DNA from 4 places in the Streptomyces sp. NPDC002130 genome. Region 3 is predicted to be linked to each of the others. Evidence: riboswitches for the same ligand, from Rfam matches in the RefSeq annotation. Region 3 holds a riboswitch; each other region holds the start of a gene.
What was found. A riboswitch is a leader RNA that binds a small molecule or an ion and turns the genes downstream of it on or off. The one in region 3 is predicted to bind cyclic di-AMP.

Region 1: linked by a shared signal. The riboswitch ahead of ABT116_RS03500 (M23 family metallopeptidase) and the one ahead of ABT116_RS01065 (transglycosylase family protein) in region 3 are both predicted to bind cyclic di-AMP.
Region 2: linked by a shared signal. The riboswitch ahead of ABT116_RS19355 (peptidoglycan DD-metalloendopeptidase family protein) and the one ahead of ABT116_RS01065 (transglycosylase family protein) in region 3 are both predicted to bind cyclic di-AMP.
Region 4: linked by a shared signal. The riboswitch ahead of ABT116_RS15620 (C40 family peptidase) and the one ahead of ABT116_RS01065 (transglycosylase family protein) in region 3 are both predicted to bind cyclic di-AMP.

What each region holds. Positions count from the first base shown of each region.
Region 1 is NZ_JBEOXI010000011.1:7,900-13,246, reverse strand. It holds gene ABT116_RS03510 (HPr family phosphocarrier protein) at 135-416, shown strand; gene ABT116_RS03505 (GntR family transcriptional regulator) at 575-1,270, opposite strand; gene ABT116_RS03500 (M23 family metallopeptidase) at 1,459-2,247, opposite strand; cyclic di-AMP (ydaO/yuaA leader) riboswitch at 2,260-2,424, opposite strand; gene ABT116_RS03495 (M16 family metallopeptidase) at 2,617-4,005, opposite strand; gene ABT116_RS03490 (M16 family metallopeptidase) at 4,002-5,345, opposite strand.
Region 2 is NZ_JBEOXI010000094.1:17,155-22,501, reverse strand. It holds gene ABT116_RS19360 (DUF6250 domain-containing protein) at 51-767, opposite strand; gene ABT116_RS19355 (peptidoglycan DD-metalloendopeptidase family protein) at 963-1,892, opposite strand; cyclic di-AMP (ydaO/yuaA leader) riboswitch at 1,897-2,051, opposite strand; gene ABT116_RS19350 (alpha-galactosidase) at 2,368-4,443, opposite strand; gene ABT116_RS19345 (tyrosine-protein phosphatase) at 4,623-5,347, shown strand, end outside.
Region 3 is NZ_JBEOXI010000003.1:40,508-45,854, reverse strand. It holds gene ABT116_RS01080 (nucleoside triphosphate pyrophosphohydrolase) at 88-1,107, shown strand; gene ABT116_RS01075 (cytochrome P450 family protein) at 1,235-2,542, shown strand; gene ABT116_RS01070 (transglycosylase family protein) at 2,663-3,622, shown strand; cyclic di-AMP (ydaO/yuaA leader) riboswitch at 3,851-4,017, shown strand; gene ABT116_RS01065 (transglycosylase family protein) at 4,022-4,714, shown strand; gene eno (phosphopyruvate hydratase) at 4,976-5,347, shown strand, end outside.
Region 4 is NZ_JBEOXI010000067.1:26,240-31,586, reverse strand. It holds gene ABT116_RS15630 (ATP-dependent Clp protease proteolytic subunit) at 80-715, shown strand; gene ABT116_RS15625 (hypothetical protein) at 723-1,031, shown strand; cyclic di-AMP (ydaO/yuaA leader) riboswitch at 1,380-1,579, shown strand; gene ABT116_RS15620 (C40 family peptidase) at 1,583-2,056, shown strand; gene ABT116_RS15615 (DUF6328 family protein) at 2,138-2,806, shown strand; gene ABT116_RS15610 (ATP-binding protein) at 2,914-3,372, opposite strand; gene ABT116_RS15605 (helix-turn-helix domain-containing protein) at 3,586-4,446, shown strand; gene ABT116_RS15600 (DUF397 domain-containing protein) at 4,456-4,686, shown strand; gene ABT116_RS15595 (8-amino-7-oxononanoate synthase) at 4,786-5,347, opposite strand, start outside.

The DNA of each region.
Region 1 (5,347 bases), on a different contig from region 3:
TGTGGAGGGCGTCAGTCGGGTCGAGGCCGCGATCCGACGGCACCCCCGGAGTGGAACGCGAGGACCGCTCCGCGCGGGCTTCACGATATGGGAAACTGGTCTAGACAACCCTGAACACCGAAGGGCAGCAACACATGGCTGAGCGCCGCGTCAACGTCGGCTGGGCCGAGGGCCTCCACGCCCGCCCCGCCTCCATCTTCGTCCGAGCCGCCACGGCCGCAGGCGTCCCGGTGACGATCGCCAAGGCTGACGGCAACCCCGTCAACGCGGCCTCGATGCTGGCCGTCCTGGGCCTCGGCGCCCAGGGGGGCGAGGAGATCGTCCTCGCCTCCGACGCCGAGGGCGCGGACGCCGCCCTCGACCGGCTGGCGAAGCTGGTCTCCGAGGGTCTCGAGGAACTGCCCGAGACCGTCTGATTTCCCGGGCGCCCGATGCGGCGCACAGCGAAGGGCTCGTCCGAATTCACCGGGCGGGCCCTTCGCTATTCCCGGCCCACACGGAGCAGGAATTCCCGTGTCCGGGCAGCGGAAATAAGCCCCCGAGAATTCACCTCTATTTGTATACGGCTGCCGTGTTAATGCCGCAGGCTCGCCGTGTTTACGGGATGTTGCGAGTTCCTCACACGGTCGGCGCGTTCCTCGGCGGAGCCGAGGCGCAGGCGGTGCGCGCCGGTCGCGCGCTCGGTGTGCAGCGCCGTGACCGCCCGCGCGCGCTCGCCGTCCCCGCGCGCCACCGCGTCCACGATCGCGCCGTGCTCCGTCCAGGACTCCACCGGGCTGAGCGGCGCCTCCACGGCGTACATCCATGTGATCTTGTGGCGGAGCTGGGTGAGCATCGAGGTCAGGGCGGGGCTGCCGGAGGCCTGGGCGAGCGTCTCGTGGAACCAGGCGCCCAGGGAGCGCAGGTCGTCGCTGTTGCCACGACGGGCCCGGTCCTGGCCCAGCCGGACCAGGCCGCGCAGGACCTTCAGGTGCGCCTCGGTGCGGCGCTGGGCGGCGCGGGCCGCACCTAGCGGCTCCAGGAGCATCCGCATCTCCAGCAGGTCACCGGCCTCCTGCTCGGTGGGTTCGGCCACGCACGCGCCCGCGTGCCGGCGGGTCACCACGAAGCCCTCGGCCTCCAGCGTGCGCAGCGCCTCCCGGACGGGCACCCGCGAGACGCCGTAGCGGCGGGCGAGGAGTTCCTCGGTGAGCCGGCTGCCGCGTGCGTGGACACCCGCGACGATGTCGTCCCGGATGGCCGTGCACACCGAGTGCGCGGGAATACGCATGACCGACCTCCGCTTAATCCCCGTGAAACGCCGACGAGCGGCGCGCTTTCCGTGACTCTATTGCAATGAGCGGGAATTTCCGACGGCAGGCGGGAATCCGGGGATATTTTTTGGACAGCGGGCACCCGGAAACGCCGAAAGCCCCGGCTCGGGGAGCCGGGGCCTGGGAGACGGCGGAGTGGTTCCGGTCAGACGCCGACGCCGTGCGAGCGGAGGTAGGCGACCGGGTCGATGTCCGAGCCGTACTCGGGGCTCGTACGGGCCTCGAAGTGCAGGTGCGGGCCGGTGACGTTGCCGGTCGCGCCGGACAGGCCGATCTGCTGGCCGGGGGTGACCTGCTGGCCCACCGAGACGCCGATGGAGGACAGGTGGCCGTACTGGGTGTACGTCCCGTCGTTCATCTTGATCACGATCTGGTTGCCGTAGGAGCCGCCCCAGCCGGCCTCGACGACGGTGCCCGCGCCGACCGCGTGGACGGAGGTGCCGGTGGCGGCGTGGAAGTCGACACCGGTGTGGCTGCCGGAGGACCACAGGCCGCTGCTGGCCTTGTAGCCGGTGGAGACGTACGAGCCGGAGATCGGGGCCACGTAGGCGTTGAGGCGCTTGCGCTCGGCCTCGCGGGCGGCGCGCTCCTTGACCTCGCGGGCCTTCTCGGCCGCTGCCTTGGCCTTCTCGGCCACCTCGGCGGCGCGCTTGCGGGCGGCCTCCTCGGCCTTCTGCTTGGCGGCGGCCTCGTCGGCGGCCTGCTGCTGCGCGACGGCCTGGGCGTCGATCTGCTGGGCCACGGTGTCACCCATGGTGACGACCGGGGTGAGGCCGGTCTGCTCGGCGCTGGGCTCGGCGGCGAAGGCCGCGGGGGCCGCCACGGTGCCGATCACGCCGGTGGTGGCGAGGGCCGCGACACCCGCCGCGCGGGCGGTGCGGCGCTGGATCCTGCTGGGACGACGGTGCTTCCCGGTGGCGCGAGTGAACGCCATGTGGTGGCTGGTCCTTTCCTTCCCTCTCGCCTACCGGGTTAGCTGACGGGTTCGGAGCAGGAAGGTCTCCTACGGACTCCCTCGCGGCACGCGCGGGCGTCCGATTCACCCCAGGGACTGCGGTGGGTCCCCGGCTCCCCTGGCTCGCGCCGTACGGGGACTCGGCGATGACTGTCCGGTGCCGCGGGTGCGGCGCACTGCCTGACGAACAGCCCGGACGACGCTAAGCGGCGCCACTTTCAATTCCCAAACGAATCCCGGTGTTTGTAGCGCATCCCACAGGGCAGACAGGCAACTCCCATCCCAATTCGGGCATAAAGGGGCCCTGGTGCCTTCGAAGACATCCAGGGCCCCTGAGCGCGCGTGCCGCTACTCGGCGGCGACGACGGTGACTTCGCCGACGCCGAGCGCCTCGACAGGCGCCTTGATCTGCGCCGCGTCACCGACGAGGACGGTCACCAGCCGGTCCACCGGGAAGGCGCTGACGGCCGCCGCGGTGGCCTCCACGGTGCCGGTCGTGGCGAGCTGCCGGTACAGCGTGGCCTGGTAGTCGTCGGACAGATGCTGCTCGACCTGGTCGGCCAGCGTGCTCGCGACGGCCGCTGCCGTCTCGTACTTCAGCGGCGCGACGCCGACCAGGTTCTGCACGGCGACGTCCCGCTCGGCGTCGGTCAGCCCCTCGGCGGCGAGGGTGCGCAGCACCGTCCAGAGGTCCTCCAGCGCGGGGCCGGTGTTGGGCGTGTCCACGGAGCCGCTGATGGCGAGCATCGCCGCACCCGTGCCGTCGGGGGCGGACCTGAGGACCTGGCCGAACGCCCGTACGCCGTAGGTGTAGCCCTTCTCCTCCCGCAGGACGCGGTCCAGGCGGGAGGTGAGGGTGCCGCCGAGGCAGTAGGTGCCGAGCACCTGCGCGGGCCACACGCGGTCGTGCCGGTCCGGGCCGATCCGGCCGATCAGCAGCTGCGTCTGGACGGCGCCCGGGCGGTCCACGATGACGACCCGGCCGGTGTCGTCGGCGGTCACCGGCGGCACGGGCCGCGGCTCGGCCGGGGAGCCGGTCCAGGCGCCCAGCGTGTCCCCGAGCAGGGCGTCGAGGTCGATGCCGGTGAGGTCCCCGACGACCACGGCGGTGGCCGTGGCGGGGCGGACGTGCTTCTCGTAGAAGGCGCGTACGGCCGCCGAGTCGATGGCGGCGACGGTCTCCTCGGTGCCCTGCCGCGGCCGCGACATGCGCGAGTCCGCCGGGAACAGCTGCCGGGACAGTTCCTTGGCGGCCCGGCGCGAGGGGTTGGCGAGCTCGTGCGGGATCTCGTCGAGACGGTTGGCGACCAGCCGCTCGACCTCGCTGTCGGCGAACGCGGGGGCCCTCAGGGCGTCGGCGACCAGGCCCAGTCCCTTGGCGAGCCGGGAGGCCGGCACCTCCAGGCTGAGCCGGACACCGGGGTGGTCGGCGTGCGCGTCGAGGGTGGCGCCGGCGCGCTCCAGCTCGGCGGCGAAATCCTCGGCGGAGTGCTTGTCGGTGCCCTCGGAGAAGGCCCGGGCCATGATCGTGGCCACGCCGTCGAGGCCGGCGGGCTCGGCGTCCAGCGGGGCGTCGAGCAGCACCTCCACGGCGACGACCTGCTGGCCGGGGCGGTGGCAGCGCAGCACCGTGAGGCCGTTGCCGAGCGAGCCGCGCTCGGGGGCCGGGAAGGCCCACGGCTTGGCGTCGCCCGCCTGCGGCCGGGGGTGGAAGTCCATCGTGGCGAGCTCGGTCACCGGGCCGCCTCCTCGTTCTCGTCCTGGTCGGCGGGGGCTTCGGGGGCGGTCGGCTCGTAGACGAGCACCGCGCGGTTGTCGGGCCGCAGGCGGGCCTTGGCGACCTCCTGGACCTCCTCCGGGGTGATCTCCAGCACGCGCTGGACCGCGGTCAGGGCGAGCTGCGGGTCGCCGAACAGCACGGCGTACCGGCACAGTTCGTCGGCGCGGCCCGCGACCGTGCCGAGCCGGTCCAGCCATTCGCGCTCCAACTGGGCCTGGGCGCGTTCCATCTCCTCGGCCGTGGGGCCCTCCTCGGCGAACCGGGCGAGCTCCTCGTCGATGGCGGTCTCGATGACCGGAACCTCCACGTCACCGGACGTCTTCACGTCCAGCCACCCCAAGGAGGGCGCCCCGGCGAGCCGCAGCAGGCCGAAGCCGGCCGCCACGGCCGTACGGTCGCGGCGCACGAGCCGGTTGTACAGGCGGGAGGACTCGCCGCCGCCGAGGACGGTGAGGGCCAGGTCGGCCGCGTCGCACGCGCGCGTGCCGTCGTGCGGCAGCCGGTAGGCGGCCATCAGGGCACGGGCCGGGACCTCCTCCTCGACGACCTCGCGCAGCTGCTCGCCGATCGTCTCCGGCAGCGAGCCGTCGCGCGGGGCGGGCTTGCCGTCGTGGCCGGGGATGGAGCCGAAGTACTTCTCGACCCAGGCGAGGGTCTGCTCCGGGTCGATGTCGCCCACCACGGAGAGCACGGCGTTGTTCGGCGCGTAGTAGGTGCGGAAGAACGCGCGCGCGTCCTCCAGGGTCGCCGCGTCCAGGTCGGCCATCGAGCCGATCGGGGTGTGGTGGTAGGGGTGGCCCTCCGGGTAGGCGAGGGCGGTCAGCTTCTCGAAGGCGGTGCCGTAGGGCACGTTGTCGTAGCGCTGGCGGCGCTCGTTCTTGACGACGTCGCGCTGGTTCTCCATCGACTCGTCGTCGAGCGCGGCCAGCAGCGAGCCCATGCGGTCGGCCTCCAGCCAGAGCGCGAGCTCCAGCTCGTGGGCGGGCATGGTCTCGAAGTAGTTGGTCCGCTCGAAGCTGGTCGTGCCGTTCAGCGAGCCGCCCGCGCCCTGGACGAGCTCGAAATGACCGTTGCCCTTGACCTGCGCGGAACCCTGGAACATCAGGTGCTCGAAAAGGTGAGCCAGGCCGGTACGCCCCTTGACTTCGTGGCGTGAGCCGACGTCGTACCAGAGGCACACCGCCGCGACCGGGGTCAGGTGGTCCTCGGAGAGCACCACGCGCAGGCCGTTGGCCAGGCGGTGCTCGGTCGCTGTCAGGCCCCCGGAGCCTGCCTGGGCTGTGGCCGTGTGACCCATGG
Region 2 (5,347 bases), on a different contig from region 3:
TGATATAAGCCACTCCTAAAGTGTTCGCCAACTCCGGAATACCCCGCTTGTCAGGGATGTTTCGGGGTGAGCCGCCAGACCCGGAATCCACTGATCCGGAAGTGGCTCCAGACGGTCCGGAAGGCGAAATGGCCACCGGTGTAGGGCTGCGGATCGGTGTGGTCGAAGACGAGCCGCCCGTTGTTCCACCATCGGACCATGGAACCGTCGGACACGATCCGCACCCGGTTCGGCTCGCCCGGCACCAGCAGCGGCTCGGTGTAGTCGAAGACCAGGGGACGGACGCCGGGTTCGCCGACGTAGCGGCGCAGCCGGGTCGTGGTGTTGTAGTTGGCACCGTAGCCCGCGTAGTACGTCGTGAGGTGGTCGTACTCGTCGAGGGCTCCGCCGCGCGGTGTCGCGAAGAGGTCGTCCGGCGAGCGCACGTCGGTCGCGTTCCAGAAGTTGTTGAGGTCCGAGACCCGGTCGTTGACGCCGCCCTCGGAGACGGGGGTCGCGGTGTATTCGAGCACGTAGGGCCCCTCGAGCCGCTGCCTGAACCACACGGTCGCGCCGCTCGGTACGTCGATCTCCAGTGTGCCGCGTGAGGCGGTGACGGTGCCGCCGTCCTGGAGTTCGGCCGCCCATTGCCCGAGCCCGTGGCAGAAGTCGTCGCGTGCGATGAGACGGCGGTGCGGGGACGCGGCGTGCGCGGGGGCCGTGGGGGCGAGGGCCGCCAGGGCGGCTCCGGCGGCCAGGGCTCCGAACGCTCTGCGGGTGGTCGGCACGGTGACACCACTCCTCGGGATCCGCCGGGAAGGCTCTGGAAAGCGCTTGCACTCCGGCCGTGATCACTCTGTCCCAACTGCCGCCGCCTGTCGATCCCTTGGGGCGAGCGACGGCACGCGCTCACACCGAAGGCCGGACCCGGGGATCGGGGTCCGGCCTTCGGTCGCGTGTCAGGCAGGTGGTCGTGCGGTGGGTCAGCCGACGGAGACGCCGTGCGAGCGCAGGAAGGCGACCGGGTCCACGTCCGAGCCGTAGTCCGGCGTGGTGCGGATCTCGAAGTGCAGGTGCGGTCCGGTCACGTTGCCGGTGGCGCCCGACAGGCCGACCTGCTGCCCGGCGGTCACGGTCTGGCCGGCCGACACGGAGAGCTGGGACAGGTGGGCGTACTGGGCGTAGTAGCCGTCGTTCAGCTTGATGACGACCTGGTTGCCGTAGGCGCCGCCCCAGCCGGCGGAGACGACCGTGCCCGCGCCGACGGCCTTGAGGGAGGTGCCGGTCGGGACGACGAAGTCGACACCGGTGTGGTAGCCGCTGGACCACATGCTGCCGGACATGCGGTACGGGGTGCCGACGGTGGCACCGTCCACCGGGAGGGCGTACCCGCCGGCGTTGCTCTCGGCGGCGGGCTTGGCGGCGGCCGGCTTCGCGGCGGTCTCGGCCTTCGGGGCCGAATCGGCGGCGGACGGCTTCGGGGCCGAGGCCTTCGGGGCAGAGGCCTTCGGCGCGGACGGGGCCGAGGACTTCGGCGCGCTCGCGGCCTTCTTGCCGATCGACAGCTTCAGGCCCGGGTGGATCAGCGACGGGTCGGAGCCGACGGCGTCACGGTTGTCCGCGTAGAGCTTCTTCCAGCCGCCGCTGACGTTCTGGTCGTCGGCGATCTTCGCGAGGTAGTCGCCGGCCTTCACGGTGTACGTGCTGGCGCCGTTGGCCTTTCCTGCGGCCTTCTTCTCGGCGGCCGGAGCGGACTGGACGGCCTTTTCCGGAGCCGACTGCGGGGTCGCGGCGTGAGCGCCGGCGGCCCCCATGAGCGGCAGGGCGAGGGCGGCCCCGCCGGTTCCGGCGACGGCGATGGAGCGGGTGAAACGCTGGGTCTTGGGGCGGCGGTGCTTACCCTTCGCGGGCATGGCGAATTCCTCTCCGTCGCCTGCGAGGTGAGCTGTCGGGTGCGGGCTGGAGATGCCCGGCCGCGCCGTGGCGCGGCTTAACCCCAAGCCGTTCCGGGAACCGGAACAGGCGTCTTACCTGTGGGTCCCCCGCTCCTGCCGTACGTCGGGTCAGTGTGTGCGGGCTCCGGGCGGCGGCAGGATTAGGCGTCCGTCCGGATTGGTGTGGAACGTAAGCGACCACGACGCAATAGGACAAGCTTGCGGTTGCCTGTGACGGTGTTTTTCTTGACGCGTCGCCACATATGCCGTCACCGAGCGTGGATCACCGATCCCCCGCTCCACTCAATGGCCCTGAAAATTACGGAGATTACGTGAACATGGCGACAGCACATCGTCACGAATATGACGATGGTCACGCACCCCGACCTCATCTCCTTTACGATCGGGGCACGTTATCCCTAAGCGGCTAAAATTCCCTATTCGGACACAATGACTACTTCCGCTTAAGGCGGACGATCGCGGCGTCCAGATCCCCGCGCAAACCGACCCGCAGTCCATGGTGAAGCAGCACGGCCCCTCGGTGAACTTCGCCCGTTTCAGGGCATTCATACGATTCTGTCGGGTCAAGGCCGCGCAGCCGGAGCGTCGGAACGGGCTCGCCGTAGCGCTGCGCCTGGAGCCAGGCGAAGACGACGGTCTCCTCGCCGAGGACGTACTGGACGGCGCTCAGCCCGCCCTCCGGAGGCCGCAGCCGGTACTGGTCGCCGCGCTGCACCACGGGCCGGATCTCCTTGTAGAGCCCCACCCACTGCGCCGCCTCGGCGAGCTCCTCCGGCGTCCACTTCGTGAGGTCGCCGCCGACCCCGAGCACCCCGGCCATGGCGCTGACGAACCGGAACCGCAGCGAGCTGGCCCGGTGGTTGAGCATGGCGTTCGGGCTGTCGGTGACCCAGGCGGCCATGACCCGGGCCGGATGGATCTGACTGAAGCCGTGCTGGATGGCGAGCCGGTCGAGGGGGTCGGTGTTGTCCGAGGTCCACACCTGGTCCGTGCGGCTCAGCACACCGAGGTCGATCCTCCCGCCGCCGCCCGAGCAGGACTCGAAGGCCACCCCCGGGTGGGCGGCCCGCAGCCGGTCCAGCAGGGCGTACAGGCCGTGCACGTGGTCGACCCACAACCGCTGCGGGTAGGCGTCGTCCGGCCAGCCGGCGTCGGTGAAGCAGCGGTTGAAGTCCCACTTCACGTAGTCGATCGGCGCACTGGAGAGGAGCCCGTCGAGCTGCTCCCACAGGTACTCCCGGACGTCCTCCCGGGCGAGATTGAGTACCAGCTGGTTGCGGAACTCCGTCCGCTTTCGTCCCGATTGGTACTGCACCCAGTCGGGGTGCGCGCGGTACAGGTCGCTGTCCGGGTTGACCATCTCCGGCTCGACCCAGATCCCGAACTGCATCCCGAGGCCGTGCACATGGTCGGCGAGCGGCTTCAGCCCGCCCGGGAAGCGGTCGGGGTTGGGGGTCCAGTCGCCGAGCCCGGCCCGGTCGCTGGTGCGCGCCCCGAACCAGCCGTCGTCGACCACGAACAGCTCGACTCCCATGGCGGCGGCCCGCTCGGCGAGCTCCCGCTGCTGCTCCTCGGAGATGTCGAACTCGGTGGCCTCCCAGGAGTTGAACAGCACGGGCCGGTCCCGGCCGGCGTCCGGGATCACGTACGCCCGCTGGTAGGCGTGCCAGGCGCGGCTCGCCCCGCCGAATCCGCCGTCGCTGAAGAGCCCGGCGAAGACGGGGGTCGTGTACGACTCCCCGGTGCCGAGCGTCAGCAGTCCGGAGTCGTCGTAGCCGGCGCCGCCGGTGATCTGCACGCGCGCGTCCGGGAGCTGGGCCACGGCGATGCGCCAGGACCCGGACCAGCCCAGGGCGCAGCTGTAGACCTCGCCGCGCTCCTCGGTGGCGTCGGTGTCGAGGGCGACCCACGGCAGGTGCTGGTGGGAGGTGTGGCCGCGACGGCTGCCGATGACCTTCTCGCCGTGGGTGAGTCCGGAGCGGGTCAGCCGGGACTCGGCGCCCCAGCGGCCGTGCAGCTGGGACAGACGCCAGGTGTCGCGGTCGGGCAGGGTCCAGGTGGCGGAGTCGGCGCGCAGCAGCTCGACGGCGGGCCCCTGGTTGTCCAGCGTCACCCAGCGCTCGACGACATCCGCCGAGGGGCGCATCCGGTAGTGCAGGGTGACGGCCAGGTCGCCGTCACGGAACCGGAGTCTCAGCTCGCCGTCCTCGGCGTCGTGCCCCTCGTAAGCCCACTCGGTGCCGCGCCGCTCGGCCGTGCGTACGGACAGGGCGGGGCGGACGAAGCGGGGGCCGCCTTCGACCGGATACTCCTCGCGTCCGTCGAGCGGGGACTCGAAGGGCCAGTAGTCCGGCAGCGGCCGGACGGCGAGGGCCTCGGCGTCGGCCAGGCCGATACGGGGGCCCCAGTGCAGGTGCAGCAGCTCGTCCCGGTCGGTGACATGGACGGCGTAGCTGCTGGCCGGCCCGGAGAGCACCCATGTACGACCGTCTTCGGAGATGTCCAGCATCATGCCCTCACATATTCGAACAAGCCCGACCAGGTGCGACCAGGCGGCAACATCATCAGGGGCTGTGGGGCCTCCGGGCAACGCCTGTGGACAACTCATTGCCCCAGGCAGGCATGTCGTATCGTCGAGAGACGCCCGTCGACGAGCCGCGCCGGCGGCGCCGAAGGGGAGGAGCCCTCGTGACACAGCAGGTCCCGTCGACCGAGCCCGAGCTGGCCGGAGTGCGCAACTTCCGTGACGTGGGCGGGCTTCCGACCGTGGACGGACGGCGGGTGCGGCAGGGCGTGCTGTTTCGCAGCGGCCACCTCGCCCATGCGACCGGGGAGGACGCGGCCTTCCTGACCACGCTGGGCCTGCACACGATCTTCGACTTCCGCAACGCGGCCGACCAGAAGCTCGAAGGGCCGGACGTCGAGCTGCCGGGCGTGCGCAATGTGAACCTGCCGCTGAGCGACCCCGCCGACGGCGCCGAGTTCTGGAAGATGGTCCGCGACGGCGATCTGGACCAGCTGCGCGAGATCCTCTCGGACGGCAAGGGCGCGGGCCGCATGATCGCCTCGTACCGCACGATCATCAAGCACCGCACCGACGAGCACTCCCGGGTGCTGCACGCGCTCGCCGAGGACAGTGTCCCCGCGCTGATGCACTGCGCGGCGGGCAAGGACCGCGCGGGGCTGTCCGTCGCGGTGACGCTGCTCGCCGTGGGCGTCGAGCGCGAGGCGATCGTCGAGGACTACCTGAAGTCGAACGCCAAGCACCGCCGGTACAAGGTGCACCGCTCCAGCTCCGCGGCCTCGGCCTACTCCCCCGAGGTCATGGAGCTGCTCAGCCCCCTCTTCGACGCGCGCGCCGAGTACCTGACGGCGGCCTTCGACACCATCGAGGAGACGTGGGGCGGCGTCGA
Region 3 (5,347 bases):
CGCGCCACATCGACGCCCGGCACCCACCCTCCCGGACCCTGTGGATAACTTTCGGGTGCTGTCGGCGACGTGGGATAGCTTCGAACCGTGAACGCCAACAGCCCCGAAGCCACCCCGGGCCCCGAGCGGACCGCTCCCGACGCGGCCGTCGCCCCCGGCCGCATCGTCCTGCTCACCACCAGCCACCGAGTCGCCCCCGGTCTGCTCTCCTGGCCGGCCTGGCAGGCCCTGCACGAGGCCGACCAGGTGCTGTGCGCGGACGGCACGCATCCGCAGCTGCCGTATCTGCGCGAGGCGGGGATCACCGTCGCCGAGGCGTCCCCGACCGCGCAGCAGCTGCTCGACGCCTGCGCAGGCGGACACACGGTGGTCGTCGTGGCGACGGGCGAGGGCGAACCGGCCCTGACGGACGGCCTGGCACGCCTCGCCGGCACCGGCCGTGTCGCCATGCCCGAGCTGGAGCTGCTGCCCGCCTCCTACGACCTCCCCGGCGCTCGCCTCCTCGACCTCGTCCAGGTCATGGACCGCATCCGCGCCGAGTGCCCATGGTCCTCCCGGCAGACCCACGAGGGCCTGGCCAAGTACGGCATCGAGGAGGCGTACGAGCTCGTCGAGGCGATCGAGGAGGGCGACCGTGACGAACTGCGCGAAGAGCTCGGCGACGTCCTCCTCCAGGTCGTCTTCCACGCCCGCATCGCCGAGGAGGGCCGGCCGGAGGACGGGGCGGAACCCTTCTCCATCGACGACGTGGCCGGTGGCATCGTCGCCAAGCTGATCCACCGGCATCCGCATGTCTTCGGCGACGCGACGGCCACCACCCCGGAGGAGGTCAAGGAGCACTGGCTGCGCACCAAGGCGGTCGAGAAGCAGCGCACCTCGATCACCGAGGGCATCCCCCTCGGCCAGCCCGGCCTGGCCCTCGCCGCCAAGCTGGCCTCCCGCGTCCGCACAGCACACCTGGAGATACCGCTCCCTCCCGTCGAGGGCATCGGCTACGAGCTGCTGGCCCTGGCCGTCCGAGCCGAGTCGGAGGGCGTCGACCCGGAGGCGGCCCTCAGAGCGGCGGCCCGCGCGTACCGGGACGCGATCAGGGACGCCGAGGGCTGAGCGGCCGCGGCCGGGGGAGGCTGCGGCAGCCGCTCAGCCGAGCGTGACGGTGGAGGGAGGCTGTGGAGGCCGGTCAGCCGAGCGTGACGGTGGAGGGCCGCTGCCGGAAGCCGGATACGGTCGAGGAGTGACCGACCAGCCCCAGCCCAGCCCAGCCACGACCGCTCCCGATCTCTTCACCTGGGAGTTCGCGAGCAACCCCTACCCCGCCTACGCCTGGCTGCGCGAGCACAGCCCCGTCCACAAGAGGCGACTCCCCAGCGGTGTGGAGGCCTGGCTGGTCACGCGGTACGCCGACGCCAAGCAGACGCTCGCCGACAACCGGCTCTCCAAGAACCCGGCGCATCACGACGAACCGGCGCACGCCAAGGGGAAGACGGGCATCCCCGGCGAGCGCAAGGCCGAGTTGATGACGCATCTGCTGAACATCGACCCGCCGGACCACACCCGGCTGCGGCGGCTGGTGTCCAAGGCGTTCACACCCCGCCGGGTCGCCGAGTTCGTCCCGCGGGTGCAGGAGCTCACCGACACTCTGATCGACGGCTTCGCGGCGAAGGGATCCGCGGACCTGATCCACGAGTTCGCCTTCCCGCTCCCCATCTACGCCATCTGCGACCTGCTCGGCGTCCCCCGCGAGGACCAGGACGACTTCCGCGACTGGGCGGGCATGATGATCCGTCACCAGGGCGGCCCCAGGGGCGGCGTGGCGCGGTCGGTGAAGAAGATGCGCGGCTACCTCGCCGACCTCATCCACCGCAAGCGCGAGGCGCTGCCCGCCGAACCCGCCCCCGGCGAGGACCTCATCTCCGGTCTGATCCGCGCATCCGACCACGGAGAGCACCTCACCGAGAACGAGGCGGCGGCCATGGCCTTCATCCTGCTGTTCGCCGGTTTCGAGACAACCGTCAACCTGATCGGAAACGGCACCTACGCGCTGCTCACCCACCCCGGGCAGCGTGCCCGGCTCCAGGCGTCCCTCGCCGCCGGGGAGAGCGGCCTCCTGGAGACCGGCGTCGAGGAACTCCTCCGCTACGACGGCCCCGTCGAACTCGCCACCTGGCGTTTCGCCACGCAGTCCCTCACTCTCGGCGGGCAGCGCATCGAGGCGGGCGACCCCGTCCTCGTCGTGCTGGCCGCCGCGGACCGGGACCCGGAGCGGTTCGCCGATCCGGACGTACTGGACCTCTCACGCCGCGACAACCAGCACCTCGGATACGGCCACGGCATCCACTACTGCCTCGGCGCCCCGCTGGCCCGCCTGGAGGGCCAGACCGCCCTCGCCACCCTCCTCACCCGCCTCCCGGACCTCCGGCTCGCCGCGGATCCGGCCGAGCTGAGATGGCGCGGCGGCCTCATCATGCGCGGGCTGCGCACGCTGCCCGTGGAGTTCGCACCGGCAGCAGCAGCCGAACGTGACGAAACATCAGACCTGTGATCTTCACGTGATCTGCGCGGCATGAACTTGTGACAAGTGATCGTCTGCCGATACGTTCACCCATCAACGCGGAGGGATTCACGCCGCGTCGGTAACTGCTGTCGCGCGAAAGGTCTCCGTATGCTCTCCGGGAACGGTCGGCACCGTCGCCCCCGCCAGGCTCCGGCTCTCCTCGTCGCGGCCGGAGTGACCGGCTCCGCCATCGCGATCCCGCTCCTAGGGGCCTCCGGCGCCAGTGCGGCCGACGGCACGACCTGGGACCGGGTCGCGGACTGCGAGACCGGCGGCGCCTGGAGCGAGAACAGCGGCAACGGCTACTACGGCGGCCTGCAGCTGTCCCAGGAGGACTGGGAGAACCACGGCGGCCTCGACTACGCCGCCAGCCCCGACCTGGCCAGCCGCTCCCAGCAGATAGCCGTGGCCGAGAGAATCCTCGCCGACCAGGGAGTCGGCGCGTGGCGCACCTGCGGACTGCTCTCCGGCCTCGAGCAGGGCAAGGGGTCGGACTCGTCCGGGTCATCCGATTCGTCCGACTCGTCCGGCGAGGTCGACTCGCCCGGCCTGCTCGACTCGCTCGGCTCGTCCCCCTCGGACAGTCCTTCTTCCTCTCCGTCCTCATCGCCTGACGCGTCATCGGCCTCCAAGGACGAAACCGCCAAGACGGACAAGTCGACCGAATCCACCGGCTCGTCGCGGGAGAAGCAGTCCGACAGCGCCCCGTCGGGCACCTCCAAGAGTGACAACGCCCGCCCGGGCGACGACTCCTCGCAGCCGACCGACGCCGGCTCCGGCCGTCATCGCGGTCCCAGCGCCGACGAAACCGGCGCGCCCGGCGGCGACCGTGCGGAGAAGTCCACGGGGCGTCACTCCGCGCCCGCTGAGGAGGGTTCCGACGACGCGTCCGAAGGTGCCTACATCGTGGGAATCGGCGACAGTCTCTGGTCCATCGCCGACGCCCTTCGGGTCAGCGGCGGATGGCACGCCCTCTACGAGGGCAACGAGAAGGCGGTCGGCGCCGACCCGGACCTCATCCACCCCGGTCAGGCGCTCACGGTCGAGGGCGAAGCGGACGAGAAGTAGTTGTTCGGGCAGTGCGGAAACGACGGTCGAAGTCGCCCCGAAACCGGGTGAGTTCACGTCACGTTTCGCGCCGAATGTCCCGTATAAGACCGGTGAGAGATAGATCTCAGAAGCCTTGATCGTCTTTGAAATTCCGCGGACCGCGTGTCTACGGTCGTGATCGCTCGTCACCACGAGCCCCGGCTGCCGCAACGCCGAATCCTGCCAGCGGCCGTACGGGAACAGTCGTCGCGTCAAGCGCCGTAGGCAGGAGCGGGGGACCCAAGGTAGGTGCCCGACCGGCCGGTTGTGCCGGAAGGGCTTGGGGTGAAGCCGTGTCCCGTGAGGGACGCGGCCGGGCAACTCAACCGGCCCGAACCCGACAGCTCACCTCGCAGGCGTCGGTGAGGGGATCTCTCCATGCTGTTTTCCGGCAAGGGCACGCACCGCCGTCCGTCCAAGGCCACTCGCGCCATCGCCATCGCCGGTGTCACCGGCGCCGCCGTCGCCGCCCCGCTGATGGCGGCCGGCAACGCCTCCGCCGCCACCGCCTCCGAGTGGGACGCGGTCGCCCAGTGCGAGTCCGGCGGCAACTGGTCCATCAACACCGGCAACGGTTACTACGGCGGTCTGCAGTTCTCCGCCTCCACCTGGTCCGGCTACGGCGGCACCCAGTACGCCTCCACCGCCGACCAGGCCACCAAGGCCCAGCAGATCGAGATCGCCGAGAAGGTCCTGGCGAGCCAGGGCAAGGGCGCCTGGCCGGTCTGCGGCAAGGGCCTGTCGAGCGTCGGCTACACCGGTGGCGGCTCCTCGAGCGACTCCGGCAGCTCCTCCCAGAGCCAGCAGAGCACCGAGACCCGCCAGACCGAGCAGCAGCCGGCCTCCCGCTCCGACGAGCGCCCGGCGGCCAAGAAGACCGTCACCACCCCGACCGGCAAGAAGGTCAAGAAGGGTGACGGCGAGTACAAGGTCGTCAAGGGTGACACCCTCAGCTCGATCGCCGCGGACCAGAAGGTCAAGGGCGGCTGGGAGAAGCTCTTCCAGCTGAACAAGGACATCATCGACGATGCCAACCTCATCTACACGGGCCAGCAGCTGCACCTGAAGTAAGCAGCGGCCCGCTTGGACCCTCAGGGTCCACGTGCTCCCCGCCCCGGTGCGTCATCCCCCGTACGCGCCGGGGCGGGGTTTTTTCGGCAACCGGCTTTGTTCCGTTCGGAAACAATTTACTCTCGGTTCTGTCCATGGGGTGGGCGACCCGGTGGCCGATCGCCCGGAGCCGGTTAGGCTCATGTCGCGAGCCACCGAGGCTCCGCACCTCGCCGGGTCCACGTGACCCGCGTACCCGCGTCACATAAGAAGGAGATGCTCGTGCCGTCCATCGACGTCGTCGTAGCCCGGGAAATCCTGGACTCCCGAGGCAACCCCACGGTCGAGGTCGAGGTCGGCCTCGACGACGGCAGCACCGGTCGTGCCGCCGTCCCGTCCGGCGCCTCCACGGGCGCCTTCGAGGCCATCGAGCTCCGCGACGGCGACTCGAACCGCTACCTCGGCAAGGGTGTGGAGAAGGCCGTCCTCGCGGTCATCGAGCAGATCGGCCCGGAGCTGGTCGGCTATGACGCCACCGAGCAGCGCCTGATCGACCAGGCGATGTTCGACCTGGACGCCACCGACAACAAGGGCTCCCTCGGCGCCAACGCCATCCTCGGCGTCTCGCTCGCCGTCGCCCACGCCGCCTCCGAG
Region 4 (5,347 bases), on a different contig from region 3:
AACGTGACGTACGTCCTGTACATTTTTTACAGAGACGGCTGTCGCCGGAGACAGCTCTGCCCGCGAGGAGGGGTTCGCCATGACCCGACCGTCCGCCCGCTACGTGCTGCCCGAGTTCACCGAACGCACGGCGTCCGGGCAACGGACGATGGATCCGTACGCGAAGCTCCTGGAGGAGCGGATCGTCTTCCTCGGGGCGCCGGTGGACGAGACCTCGGCGAACGATGTGATGGCCCAGTTCATGCACTTGGAGCACCAGGCCCCGGAGCGCGACATCTCGCTCTACATCAACTCTCCCGGCGGCAGCTTCCATGCGATGACGGCGATCTACGACACGATGCGGTACGTCTCCTGCGATGTGGAGACGATTCTCCTGGGCCAGGCCGGTGCCGCCTCCTCGGTGCTGCTGGCGGCGGGCACGCCCGGCAAGCGATTCGCGCTGCCCGACGCGCGCCTGGTGATCCATCAGCCGGCCCTGCCCGAGCCGATCCGGGGCCAGGCGAGCGATCTGGCCATCCAGGCGGCTGAGTTGACGCGCATCCGGAGCCGGATGGAGGAGATGCTCGCGCTGCACACGGGCCGCACCCCGGAGCAGGTGAGCGCGGACATCGAGCGGGACAAGGTCCTCACCGCGCAGGAGGCGGTGGAGTACGGCCTGGTCGACGGGATCATCCCCAGCCGCAAGGCCACCCTCGCCCCGCCGACCGGGCAGTGAGGCCCCGGTGCTCCCGCCCGAACTTCCGCCGCTGCCCGCCCTGACCCGCGCCGAGGCCGAACTGATCGACCGTTACCTCGACGTGGTCGACCTGCTCGGCCGCATCAACCCGGCCCGGGACGGCGACACCTACCGCGGGCTGCGCGCCGCCCAGGCCCTCGTCGGCAAGGCGACCGCGCTGCGTGACGCTCTGGCCCTGATGCACCAGCGGGGCGAGACGGAACTGCACGCCGACACCCTGGCCCGGGCGCTGCGCGTACTGGACGGCGAGCGGCGCACGGCCCGGCTCACCCTGCCCCCGGATTCCGTCAGTTGAGGCGCAGCCATCGGTCCGGACGCCCGACGGACGGCGGAGCGTCCGGAGCTGAGTCGAAACGGACCAAAAGACGTACCGCTGTTCGGAGTAGGCGGGAGGCCGATTTTGAGACCCTTCCGGTTGCGCAACGCGCGTGGCCCGGGGGCGGAATGGGACATTCCGTCGCTGGTCCGGCGGTCCGCGAACCCGTGGACAGTGGCGCGAACGCACACGTGTCCACCCGAACGGGTGAGTGGTGAGTAACAACACAAATCCCCGGTTCCGTTGGGAAATCCGGACAGTCATGCGCCAAGATCCCTGCTTGACGACAAGCCCCCGCCGCTGTGGCGGGGCGATCCGGGCGGACGCCGAGTCCTGCCGCCGCCCGGATGACCGGTCGACAGGAGTGGATCGGCAGGAGTGGAGGACCCAAGCACGACGGGTCGCCGGGACGGTCACGCCATGACCGGACCTGAGCAGCCCTTGGGGTGAAGCCGCGTCAGCGGCCGGGCAACTTTGTCAGCCCGAATCCGACAGGTCATCCTTCACAGGCGGCTGACGAAGGGTTGCGCATGACTGCGCTCAATCGTGTCCCGTCGCTCATGGCCCGAGCCGGTACGGCCTCGGCGCTCACCATCGCCGCGGTGGGCGGCTCGATCGTGGCCCCCGGCTTCGCCTCCGAGGCCGCGGCAGCCACACCTGCGACCAAGGCACTCCAGATCGCGGCATCCAAGAAGGGATCGCCCTACAAGTACGGGGCGATAGGACCGCACCGGTTCGACTGCTCCGGGCTCACGCTCTACTCGTTCAAGAAGGCCGGCAAGAAGCTCCCCCGCACGGCTGCCCAGCAGTACAACAAGACGCGCCACATCTCCGCCAAGAACCGCAAGGCCGGAGACCTGGTGTTCTTCCACTCGGGCAGCAACGTGTACCACGTCGGTATCTACGCGGGTAAGAACAAGCTCTGGCACTCCCCGAAGAGCGGGGACGTGGTGCGACTGCAGAAGATCTGGACCAAGAGCGTCTGGTACGGGCGCGTGAGGTGATCCGCCCGGCGTGCGGCGGCGTCCTGACGCGCCGCCGCACGCCGGAGCGTGACACGGGCGCAAGTGGATACCCGTGACGTCATGGCCGAGCACCGTCCCTGCACCGCGCGCAACGAGACTCCGCTGCAACGCGCCGACCGCAACTTCGTCGAGCTGCTCCAGGAACTCCGCGTCACTCAGACGGGTGTGCAGATCCTCTTCGCCTTCCTGCTGTCGCTGGCCTTCACCTCGCGCTTCGGGGACCTCGACACGGTCCAGCGCGTCACCTACGTCACCACGCTGCTGCTGGCGGTCCTGGCCGCCGCGCTCTTCACCGCGCCGGCCGCGCTGCACCGCTCCCTCTTCCAGCAGGGCGCCAAGCCCCGCATAGTGCAGGTCTCCTCGCGCCTGGCCACGACCGGTCTGTGCGTACTGGTGTTCGCGTTCAGCGGTTCGGTGCTGCTGGTGGTCGACGTGACCACGGGCCGTACCGGTGGCATCGCGGCGGGCGCCGCGACCTTCCTGGTCTGCGTCGGACTGTGGGGGGGTGCTCCCTCGGCTGGTGCGGCGGGCGGGGCGGCACGGGGAACGGGACGGCGCCGGGGAGACCACCGGGGAGGAGCCGGAGGAAGCCGACATCAGGATCCCCGCACCGCTGCGGCGCACTGTCCGGCAGCCGTCAGGGCTTCGAGGGGCGGCAGCACACCGGGAGGCGTCGGCGCGGCACCGGTGACGGCAGGGGGCTCCGGCGGGCCACAAGGCGCGGAGTGAGCTTCCCAGAGCCGTGGGAGTGGCCGGATGTGGGTCGCGCGGGCCGGGGTGCGTCGAGGGCGCCCGGTGGGGAGGTTCTTCAGGCCCTTCAGGTCGTGCTGTGACGGCTACGGCTCCTGCTGGCCCGCCGTCGTCACCGGCCGGACCGGGACGGCCCACGGGAGTTCGATCGAGATGGTCTTGCCGCCTTCGCGGGTCGGGCGGATACGGAGTCTGCCGCCGCACTCGGCGGTCAGCCAGCGGATGATGACCAGGCCCCGGCCGTTGTCCTGCTGAACGGCCGCGGGCAGGCGTCTGGGGAAGCGCGGGTGACTGTCCGTGACACCGATGCGCAGTTGTTCGTCGCGGTCCAGCTCGACGTCCACGGTGAAGGTGGGCGACTGGCCGAAGGTGTGCTGGACGGCATTGGTGGCGAGTTCCGAGATGATGAGCCGGACGGTGTCGGACGCGTCCGTGTCCGGCGGCAGGCCCCACTCCGCCAGCGTGCTCACCACATAGGCACGCGCTGCGGAGACCGAGGCGGGATCGCTCGGCAGAGTGACGGATGCTTCCAGATGGTCTGCCATGGCGACGTCGTCCCTTTCCCACGGGACCGTAGCCCGACACGGAGCGGATGGTTCGAGTACGGTCCCGGACTGGTGCTTCGTCGTCAGACTGCCACCAGAACACCCCTGAAGGTCGGCGATCCACCAAGATATGCATATATCTGTCGCTCAAAGCGGTGAACTCTGCGACGCGAGACCGTATTTGGGTGGCTCCGAAGGAGTAAGGAGGAGCCCATGCAGCACGGTCCCGCGGTGCGCCGCCGGAAACTGGGCGCCGAACTGCGTGAGCTGCGCTCCTGGGCGGGGCTCACGAGCGGTGAGGCGGCCCGGCTGGTGGGCTGGCACCAGTCCAAGGTCAGCCGGATCGAGACGGGCACGAGCGGTGTGAAACCGGCCGATGTGCGGTTACTTCTGGACGCCTACGGTGTGACGGACTCCCAACTGCGCGAATTGCTCATGGTGTTGGCGGGCGCCGAGGACAGCGGTGGTCGGCACCACTGGTGGCACGCCTACCGGGGGGTGCTGCCGCCGACCTACCGGGACTTCATCAGCCTGGAGTCCCAGGCGGGGGCGATGCGCACGCTGGAGACCACCGTCGTCCCTGGCCTGCTCCAGACACCCGAGTACGCGCGTGCGGTGACGCGGGCCGCGGTGGAGGGGCTCCCTGAGGACCGGCTCGACACGCTGGTCGAGGTACGGCTGGCCCGGCAGGACGTGCTGCGCGCCGATCCCCCGCTGAGACTCAGCGCGGTGCTGGACGAGGCGGTGCTGCGGCGGGAGGTGGGCGGGCCCGGAGTCATGGCCCGCCAGCTGGAACGGCTGGTCGAGGCGGCGCGTCTGCCGCAAGTGCGCCTGCAGGTGCTGCCGTTCGCCGCAGGGGCGCACATCGGCGTCACCGGCCCTTTCGTTATCTTCTCATTTTCGAGCACTTCTGATCTGGATGTGGTTGTTCTCGACCACTTGACGAGTAGCCTCTACCTCGAACGGAAAGAAGACCTCCAGGCCTACACGGAGGCCTTCGACGCCCTTCAGATCCACGCCCTTTCGCCCGAGGACTCGTTGGATTTCATCGCCGGGACAGCCGCCGGCGCGTAAGGAGGCACCATGCGTGCACTGCCTCGTCACGTCCCCTCAAGCATCGAACTGCACGGTGTGCGGTGGTTGCGCAGCAGCTACAGCACCGGCGCGAACAACTGCGTCGAGACCGGGTGTCCGGATGCCCCGCCCTGGGCCGGACTGCTCGCCGTGCGCGACTCCAAGGACCCGGCCGGACCCGCGCTGCTCTTCTCTGCGGGGAGCTGGGCGGCCTTCGCGGCCGGGGTGGACCGCATGTAGGCGCTTGAGGCGCGTTCGATCAGACCGTATGCAGGCGGGCGCTTGCAGGCGCGTTCGATCAGACCGTCATCGTGCGACGCACGGCCGTGTCACGCCGACTCATGGCCGCGTCTCGCCGATCAGCCGTACAGCGCGTTCGATCTGCTGATCGGTCAGGTCCGCGCGTGCGGTGAGCCTGAGCCGTGAGATGCCGTCCGGCACGGAAGGGGGCCGGAAGCACCCCACGGCCAGGCCCGCCGTGCGGCACCGGGCCGCCCAGTTCACGGCGTCCTCGGGAGAGGGCGCGCGCACCGAGACCACCGCGGCGTCCGGACGCACCGCTTCCAGACCCGCGGCGGTCAGGCGTGCGTGCAGTTCACCCGCCACCGCGCGGGCCCGTGCCGCCCGTTCCGGTTCGCGGCGCAGCAGCCGCAGGGCCGCCAGGGCCGCACCCGCCGCCGCGGGGGCGAGACCTGTGTCGAAGATGAACGTCCGGGCCGCGTTGACCAGGTGGTCGACGACCCGCGCGGGGCCGAGGACGGCTCCGCCCTGGCTGCCCAGCGACTTGGACAGCGTGACCGTCGCGACGACGTCGCCGGCGCCCGCGAGGCCCGCCGCGTGCGGAGCGCCGCGGCCGCCGTCACCGAGGACGCCCAGTCCGTGGGCGTCGTCGACGACCAGC